Regions from separate parts of the Enterobacter sp. PL_is511 genome, predicted to be linked through region 1. Evidence: predicted binding sites of a transcription regulator. Region 1 holds the regulator's gene; each other region holds the start of a gene.
The links. The regulator sigma-54, encoded in region 1, starts transcription at its own class of promoters, with help from an activator protein. The targets are predictions, from matches to a motif close to GTTGGCACANNTTTCGCTNT.

Region 1 (2,202 bases):
ATGAAGACATCAGTCTTCTGCCGCTGCACGCACGCGCACGTCGCGGGATCGGCTACCTGCCGCAGGAAGCCTCCATTTTCCGTCGTCTTAGCGTTTACGATAACCTGATGGCGGTCCTGCAAATTCGTAACGATCTGACCAGCGAACAGCGTCAGGATCGTGCCAACGAGCTGATGGAAGAGTTCCACATTGAGCATCTGCGCGACAGCCTCGGTCAGGCTCTCTCCGGGGGCGAACGCCGTCGTGTTGAGATTGCCCGTGCGCTGGCCGCAAATCCGAAGTTTATCCTTCTGGATGAACCGTTTGCGGGCGTTGACCCGATCTCGGTTATCGACATTAAACGTATCATTGAACACCTGCGTGACAGCGGGCTTGGCGTACTGATCACCGACCACAACGTCCGTGAAACGCTGGCCGTGTGTGAACGCGCGTATATTGTGAGCCAGGGCAATCTGATCGCCCACGGTACGCCGCAGCAGATCCTCGAAGACGATCATGTTAAGCGCGTCTATCTTGGGGAAGACTTCAGACTCTGATAGGGTAGAGGTAACGTAACGCCGAACCGGAGAAAAATGCTCTGAACATGAAGCAAGGTTTGCAATTAAGGCTCAGCCAACAACTGGCGATGACGCCGCAGCTACAGCAGGCAATTCGCCTGTTGCAACTGTCCACGTTAGAACTTCAGCAGGAGCTCCAGCAGGCGCTGGACAGCAACCCCCTGCTGGAACAAACCGATCTTCATGACGAGGTAGATACCCAGCAATCGCAGGATACAGAAGCGCTCGATACCGCGGATGCACTCGAACAAAAAGAGATGCCGGACGAGCTTCCGCTGGATGCCAGCTGGGATGAAATCTATACCGCCGGAACCCCTTCCGGTACGCGTGCAGACTACCAGGATGATGAGCTACCGGTCTACCAGGGCGAAACCACCCAGTCACTGCAGGATTACCTGATGTGGCAGGTGGAACTCACCCCCTTCTCCGATACCGACCGCGCGATTGCCACCTCAATTGTCGATGCCGTTGACGACACTGGCTATTTGACCGTCACGCTGGACGATATTCTGGAAAGCATGGGCGACGACGAGATAGAGCTTGAGGAAGTTGAAGCCGTTCTGAAGCGCATCCAGCGTTTCGATCCAGTAGGCGTGGCCGCAAAAGATCTGCGCGACTGCCTACTGATCCAGCTTTCTCAGTTCAGCAAAGAGACGCCGTGGCTCGACGAGGCGCGCTTAATCATCAGCGATCATCTGGATCTGCTGGCGAACCACGATTTCCGCTCCCTGATGCGCGTCACGCGCCTGAAGGAAGAGGTGCTGAAAGAAGCGGTGAATCTGATCCAGTCGCTCGATCCGCGCCCGGGACAGTCGATCCAGACCAGCGAGCCCGAGTACGTCATCCCGGATGTGCTGGTCAGAAAACACAATGGCCGCTGGGTCGTTGAACTGAATTCAGACAGCATCCCTCGCCTGCAAATCAACCAGCAGTATGCCTCCATGTGCACCAGCGTGCGTAACGACTCCGACAATCAATATATTCGTAGCAATTTGCAGGAAGCGCGATGGCTGATCAAAAGTCTGGAGAGCCGAAATGATACGCTGCTACGCGTCAGCCGCTGTATTGTCGAACAGCAGCAGGCGTTCTTTGAGCAGGGCGAAGAGTATATGAAACCGATGGTACTGGCGGATATCGCCCAGGCCGTCGAAATGCATGAATCAACCATTTCCCGTGTCACCACGCAGAAGTATCTGCACAGTCCACGCGGTATTTTTGAGCTTAAGTATTTCTTCTCCAGCCATGTGAATACCGAGGGCGGCGGCGAAGCGTCGTCAACGGCCATTCGTGCCCTGGTGAAGAAGTTGATCGCCGCGGAGAATCCCGCGAAGCCACTAAGCGACAGTAAGTTAACCACCATGCTGTCCGATCAGGGTATTATGGTGGCACGTCGTACTGTTGCGAAGTATCGAGAGTCTTTATCCATTCCGCCGTCCAACCAGCGTAAACAGCTGGTCTGACACAACCGATAAGGAAGACACTATGCAGCTCAACATCACTGGACAAAACGTCGAAATTACTGAGGCTTTACGCGACTTTGTGAACGCGAAGTTTGCAAAACTCGAGCAGTATTTCGAAAGGATCAATCAGGTCTATATTGTGTTGAAAGTGGAGAAAGTGACTCATATCTCGGATGCCACCCTGC
Region 2 (2,202 bases), on a different contig from region 1:
CCAGTTCCGACTTGAACCACATGCCAATATTTTCCGGCAGCAGTTCCGGGATAACCAGATACCAGGTAAAGAATTGCACGATCAGCGGAACGTTACGGAACAGTTCCACATACAGGGTGCCGAGTGTTGAAAGAAAACGGTTAGGGACGGTGCGCAGAATACCGAACAAAGAACCGACAAGAAACGCGATGATCCACGCCGTTATCGATAATGCCACGGTGACCTGAAAGCCGCTCCACAGCCAGCCAAGATAGGTGGTGTTGCCGAACGGGGCTTGTTGCAGGAATATGCCCCAGTTCCAGTCGATTGACATAATAAACTCCAGAAAAAAAAGGGTAGCAGCGCTACCCTCGAAGATTGGTGAGAAGCTCATTTTTCGCGCTGAGTGGGGAACGACCACTCAACGTATAGTCTGTCCATGCTTCCCGACAATCGAGAGGGCAGGAGATCCCGCCCCTGTTGTTCTAATTAGTTAAGAGCCTTGTCATTTGGAGATTTGAACAGCGCTTTCATGTCGTCAGACAGTTCAAAATTCATGTTGAGATTTTTTGGTGGAATCGGGTTCTTGAACCACTTGTCGAACCATTTTTCCGCTTCGCCGGAGGTCTGCACCTGAGCGATGGTGTCATCGATCAGCTTTTTGAACTGCGGATCGTCTTTACGCAGCATACAGCCGTAGGCTTCTTTCGACTGCGCGGTGCCGACGATATCCCAGTTGTCAGGTTTCTTCGCTTTCGCACGCTCGCCCGCCAGCAGGGCATCATCCATCATAAACGCGACGGCACGACCGCTTTCCAGGGTACGGAAGGAGTCGCCATGGTCTTTCGCGCTGATGATGCGCATATCCATTTTTTTCTCGTCGTTCAGCTTGTGCAGCAGCACTTCTGAGGTGGTACCGGAGGTGACAACAACCGCTTTGCCTTTCAGATCAGCGAAGTCTTTAATGTCGCCGCCTTTCTTCGTCAGCAGACGGGTGCCCACGACAAAGATGGTGTCCGAGAAGGCAGCCTGTTTCTGACGCTCAAGGTTGTTGGTGGTGGAGCCACACTCGAAGTCAAAGGTGCCGTTTTGCAACAGTGGAATACGGTTTTGTGAAGTGATAGGGATCAGCTTCACCTGCAGGTCAGGTTTGTTCAGCTTTTTCTTCACGGCTTCAACGATAGCGTTGGAGTAATCCTGTGAATAGCCCACGACTTTTTGCGTGTTGTCGTAGTAAGAGAACGGGACAGAAGATTCACGGTGGCCGACCACGATGACGCCGTTTTTGGCAATCTTGTCGAGAGTGCTGCCTGCTGCAGGCGCATCTTCAGCGTGAACCACGCCAGCAGACATTCCCATAACCAGCATTGCTGTGGCCAGTTTACGTAATTGCATACCCAACTCCTTTTTTATCAGCGCCAGCGACGCATTGATACCCATTGTGATGTTGTTATATCTCGCGCAATGCGAGTGCAGTGTTATGCAAGCTTGTTAACATTTAGTCTGGCTTAATGTAAAGATTTTGCTGCGTTATTGTTTATTTTTGCGAAGCGCGCCGCACCATTCAGAGGCAAATATCTCCCGTTGCACCGTTTCGGTGCTACCGATGATCTACGCTGGTGCGACAAAGTTGCACATCAAGCCAAACTGCGTTTACCTGAATAAACAAAGCAATAGGCGTGCCAGAATGGGCATTTGGAGGGAATTGTCGGGTGGCGGCTACGCCTTACCCGACCTACGGGAGCAAAAATGTAGGCCGGGTAAGGCGTAGCCGCCACCCGGCAACAGAAGGGAAGGTTATTTACGACGCTGACGCAGGCTCATCAGCACCGCGCCAAAGCCGAACAGTACGGTCAGTATCCACAGCGACCAGTTGCCGGTACGGGCGTATGGCGTCAGTCCCGTGGTCGGCGTGACGTTAGCGGTCAGTACCTCACGGGTAAACTGCGGGATCATGGCCTGAATTTCACCCTGAGGACCAATCACGGCGGTGATGCCGTTGTTGGTGCTGCGCAGCAGCGGACGCGCCAGCTCCAGGGAGCGCATACGAGCCATCTGGAAGTGCTGCCACGGGCCAATTGACTTACCAAACCAGGCATCGTTGGAGATGGTCAGCAGATAGTCAGTATCCGGGCGGAAGTTATCGCGCACCTGCTCGCCGAGAATGATTTCGTAGCAGATAGCCGGCGTCAGGGCAGCGCCGTGCGCGTGCAGCTGAGGCTG
Region 3 (2,202 bases), 440 kb from region 1:
TTCAGCGGTTTGTCTTCGCCTTCGGTCACCGAAAGCACCGCCACCTTGTGCCGTTCGCCCAGGTCGAAGCTCGCCGGGCAGACCAGGTTGCCGACGTTTTCAATAAACAGAATTCCGTCATCCGCCAGCGGCAGACGCGGGGCGGCGTCGGCAATCATCTGCGCATCCAGGTGGCAGCCTTTGCCGGTATTAACCTGAATCGCCGGGGTGCCGGTTTCGCGAATACGCGCCGCGTCGTTAACGGTTTGCTGGTCGCCTTCAATCACCGCGCAGGAGACGCGTCTGTTCAGGCGCTTGAGCGTTTCCGTTAACAGCGTGGTTTTGCCGGAGCCGGGGCTGGAGACCAGATTCAGCACCAGCTGTTTGCGGGTGGCAAAGCGCGCGCGGTTGCGGGCGGCGATCTGGTTATTTTTGTCCAGCACGTTGATTTCCACCTCCAACATCTGGCGCTGGCTGATGCCCGGCGCGTGGGTGCCCGCCTCCCCGTGGCCGTAGTGCAGATCGCCCACTTCGGAGCGCTGCGGAGCGAAGGTGATACCGGTCAGTGCCGCAGAAGGTCGTGGGGCAGGAGAAAAGGGCGCGGAGCGAAACGCGGAATGGGGGCGATGTTCATCCCCTTCTATATACAGGTTGCCTTCGGCGCAACCGCAGGTACTACACATACTTTACTCCTTCTCGATTTCGAGACGTTGGATCTGCATGCCGTCATCCGCCACGATGCGAAGACCGGTGCTCTGACACTGCGGACAGCGCTGAACCTTTGATGACAGCAGGGTGACGTACTGCTGGCACTGTTCGCACCAGCACTCCGCCTGCTGCTCTTCAATATGCAGTTCGCAGCCTTCCGCCAGCGTGCCGCGGCACACCAGTTCAAAACAGAAATTCAGGGCGCTGGTCTCGACGCAGGAAAACGCCCCGACCTTCAGCCAGACGCCGGTAACGCGTTTCGCGTGGTTTTGCACTGCCTGCTGCTCGATAAGTTCCAGAGCCCGCTGGCAGAGGGTGATTTCGTGCATGACGCCTCCTCAGTGAATTGCGCCATTGAATGCAATAACGATGCCAGCTTGATTTTTGTTAAGGCGTGACGATGTCAACGCTGTCGAAATGACACGTCGACACCGCGGCGTTGACAGCGGTTTTGCAATTAAACACATTAAAAATCATAAAGATAAAAACTGGCATGGAATCTGCTTAACAGCCGCTATCTCCATTAAACGGATACCTTCTATGACTATTTGGGAAATCAGCGAAAAAGCGGATTACATCGCGCAGCGTCATCAGCAGCTGCAGGACCAGTGGCACCTTTACTGCAACTCGCTTGTTCAGGGCATTACCCTCTCGAAAGCGCGTCTTCACCACGCGATGAGCTGCGCGGCACAGGGGGATATGAGCTTTGTCCTGTTCGGCCATTTCACGATCAACGTGACCCTGGCAGATAACTTCAACAGCCACACCATCGAGTACCACCTCGAGACAAAAGACGGCGAAAAACAGTGTATTGCGAAGGCGCAGCTGATGGCTGACGGCATGGTGGACGGCCACGTCAGCAACCGCGATCGCCAGCAGGTGCTGGAGCACTATCTGGAAAAAATCGCGCCGGTCTATAACGGCCTGTACGCCGCCGTTGAACGCGATCTCCCGGTCAACCTGAAGCAGCTGATGGACGGAAATACCTCAGCTAACGTGGCCTGACCCTTGCGTGTCGAGAAGTGTCGACAAGACAGTTTTTCGTCAAAAATGACTATCACCAGAGGATGACCCGGTGAACCGTTTTGTAATTGCCGACTCGACGGTCTGTATTGGCTGTCGAACCTGTGAGGCGGCGTGTTCGGAAACGCATCGCCTGCATGGGCTGCAGTCCATGCCGCGCCTGCACGTCATGCGTAATGAAAAAGAGTCTGCCCCGCAGCTCTGCCATCACTGTGAAGACGCCCCCTGCGCGGGTGTCTGCCCTGTGAATGCCATCACCCGCGTTGATGGCGCTGTCCAGCTGAACGAAAGCCTGTGCGTAAGCTGCAAGCTGTGCGGCATCGCCTGCCCGTTCGGCGCGATTGAATTTTCCGGCAGCCGTCCGCTGCACATTCCGGCGAACGCTAACTCGCCAAAAGCCCCGCCTGCGCCACCGGCTCCGGCACGCGTAAGCACGTTGCTGGACTGGGTGCCCGGCATCCGTGCCGTGGCGGTGAAGTGCGACCTGTGCAG
Region 4 (2,202 bases), on a different contig from region 1:
GCCCCTTTTTTATCAGTGCAAACAGCAGCTCTTAAACTTCTTCCCGCTGCCGCAAGGACACGGATCGTTACGCCCGACCTTTGTGCCGTTCACAATCGGCTTCTTCGCTTCCGGCTGCTGCGGGTTGTTTACCCAGTATTGATATAAACGCAGTGCCGCAGGCTGGATGCTCTCGATGCTGGCGATGTACTCCTCTTCGGACAGTTCATCCAGCTTGTCGCTATTCTCTTCCGTACCGTGCAGCGCAATCACCTCAAGATCGGCCTTCAGGGCTTCCGGCAAGGCAGACCAGTCCGTCAGCGCCACGCCGCGCATGTAGCCGTAGCACCACTCTTCCACCACGGTATAACTCTCACCGTCAACGTCGTTATAGCCAAACATCGGTTCGAACTGATCCGGGTATTCACTCAGGCGCTCGGCAATATCGTTCATGTGCTTAAAGCAGAGATCGATAAAACGGTTCATCTCACGATCGTTTTTCCAGCGCGGAATGTACTTCTCGCCACCCCAAACCGCCACCAGCCAGGCATCTGGCTCAACGACAACAGGACCGGAAAGCACTGCGGTAAGCATGCCGTCCAGTTCGGACACGTCAATTACGGACGCGTCATCATGACCGTAAGACATTAACGTCTCTTCAAGCCACGCCATTTCGCTTTCATTCAATGGGCCTTCAGTCATCGCTGATACTCCTGCAAAAAAGGAAACGATCCTAACACATATCTCACCCTTCTCCGGGCTGAAGTTTAGGTCTTTATTGCTGCAAAAACGTGCAAACCGTGAGCTTTGCACAACTTATGGGCTTTATTGTTAACGATATGTGATCTCCGCTGTAATTTCTTCTCCTCCCGCAAGGCGGCATAACGCGGCGCTCTATACTCAAACATGTCGCATGCTCGTCAATGGGTTAACCATTCTGGCAACGTTTTTGCTTAACGTTCTTCGCGCGTCCCTGCGCAGGGAAATCTCGCCGTAATATGCAGGATGCCGTCTGTATCTTGTTCGTTTAGTGCATTTTGTTCTTGCTCGTGTTTCGGATTGGCTGCGCCGTCGGGCGTTCGGGTTTACGCCGTGGTGCAAAAACCTCTTTGCTAAGGAACATAATAATGTCGCTGAAATTTATCAGAACTCCTCTTTCTCTTGTGTTGGCCGGTTGCCTGGTGACGGCGTTTTCCGCCCGGGCAGATATTGTGATTGGCGTGGCCGGGCCGTTCACGGGTCCGAACGCCACCTATGGCGATCAGTACTGGCACGGCGCAACGCAGGCCGCTGAAGACATTAATGCCGCAGGCGGCATTAACGGTGAGAAAATCAAACTGGTTCAGGGGGATGATGCCTGCGAGCCCAAGCAGGCCGTGGCCGTCGCCAACCGTTTAGTTGACCAGGATAAAGTCAACGCCGTGGTCGGCCATTTCTGCTCCTCTTCCACCATGCCCGCATCCGAGGTGTATAGCGACGCAGGCATTATTGCGATTACCCCCGGCTCAACTAACCCGCTGATCACCGAACGCGGCATGAGCGATATGTTCCGCATGTGCGGCCGCGACGACCAGCAGGGTCAGGTTGCCAGCGACTTCATCATCGACAAGCTGAAAGCCAAACGTGTGGTGATCATTCACGACAAAGACACCTATGGTCAGGGTCTGGCTGACGCCACCAAAGCGGCGCTGGCGAAACGCGGGGTTCAGGATGTGATGTACGAGGGGTTATCCCGCGGTGAAAAAGACTTTAACGCGCTGGTCACCAAGATCGGCGCGCAAAAACCGGACGTCGTGTTCTTCGGTGGCTGTCACCCGGAAGCCGGCCCGCTGGTTCGCCAGATGCGTGAGCAGGGCGTACAGGCAAAATTCTTCTCCGGGGACTGTATTGTCAACGAGGAGATGGTGACCGCCGCGGGCGGCCCGCAGTACACCAATGGCATTTACATGACCTTCGGTAAAGACCCGCGCCTGATTCCGGACGGCAAAGCGGTTATAGAGAAATTCCGCGCCGGTAAATTCGAGCCGGAAGGTTACACCCTCTACTCCTATGCCTCCGTACAGGCCATTGCCGCGGCCTTCAAGGCCACCGGCGGCAAGGACTCCGCCAAAGCCAGCGAGTGGCTGAAGGCCAATTCCGTAGACACGGTGATGGGCAAAAAAGCCTGGGACAGCAAAGGCGATCTGAAAGTGTCTGACTACGTGGTTTACCAGTGGGACGACA

Region 2: the regulator sigma-54 is predicted to act here: its motif matches at 1,647-1,666, upstream of AC0TN7_RS17240 (amino acid ABC transporter substrate-binding protein).
Region 3: the regulator sigma-54 is predicted to act here: its motif matches at 1,126-1,145, upstream of hycA (formate hydrogenlyase regulator HycA).
Region 4: the regulator sigma-54 is predicted to act here: its motif matches at 916-935, upstream of AC0TN7_RS04230 (branched-chain amino acid ABC transporter substrate-binding protein).

Annotation. Positions count from the first base shown of each region.
Region 1 covers NZ_JBVPGP010000023.1:79,507-81,708, reverse strand. Annotated here, with positions in the region: gene lptB (LPS export ABC transporter ATP-binding protein) at 1-536, shown strand, start outside; gene rpoN (RNA polymerase factor sigma-54) at 584-2,017, shown strand; gene hpf (ribosome hibernation promoting factor) at 2,040-2,202, shown strand, end outside.
Region 2 covers NZ_JBVPGP010000024.1:382,070-384,271, forward strand. Annotated here, with positions in the region: gene gltJ (glutamate/aspartate ABC transporter permease GltJ) at 1-313, opposite strand, end outside; gene AC0TN7_RS17240 (amino acid ABC transporter substrate-binding protein) at 469-1,374, opposite strand; gene lnt (apolipoprotein N-acyltransferase) at 1,777-2,202, opposite strand, start outside.
Region 3 covers NZ_JBVPGP010000023.1:520,185-522,386, forward strand. Annotated here, with positions in the region: gene hypB (hydrogenase nickel incorporation protein HypB) at 1-662, opposite strand, end outside; gene hypA (hydrogenase maturation nickel metallochaperone HypA) at 666-1,016, opposite strand; gene hycA (formate hydrogenlyase regulator HycA) at 1,228-1,692, shown strand; gene AC0TN7_RS14780 (4Fe-4S dicluster domain-containing protein) at 1,763-2,202, shown strand, end outside.
Region 4 covers NZ_JBVPGP010000017.1:93,366-95,567, reverse strand. Annotated here, with positions in the region: gene AC0TN7_RS04235 (YecA/YgfB family protein) at 13-681, opposite strand; gene AC0TN7_RS04230 (branched-chain amino acid ABC transporter substrate-binding protein) at 1,107-2,202, shown strand, end outside.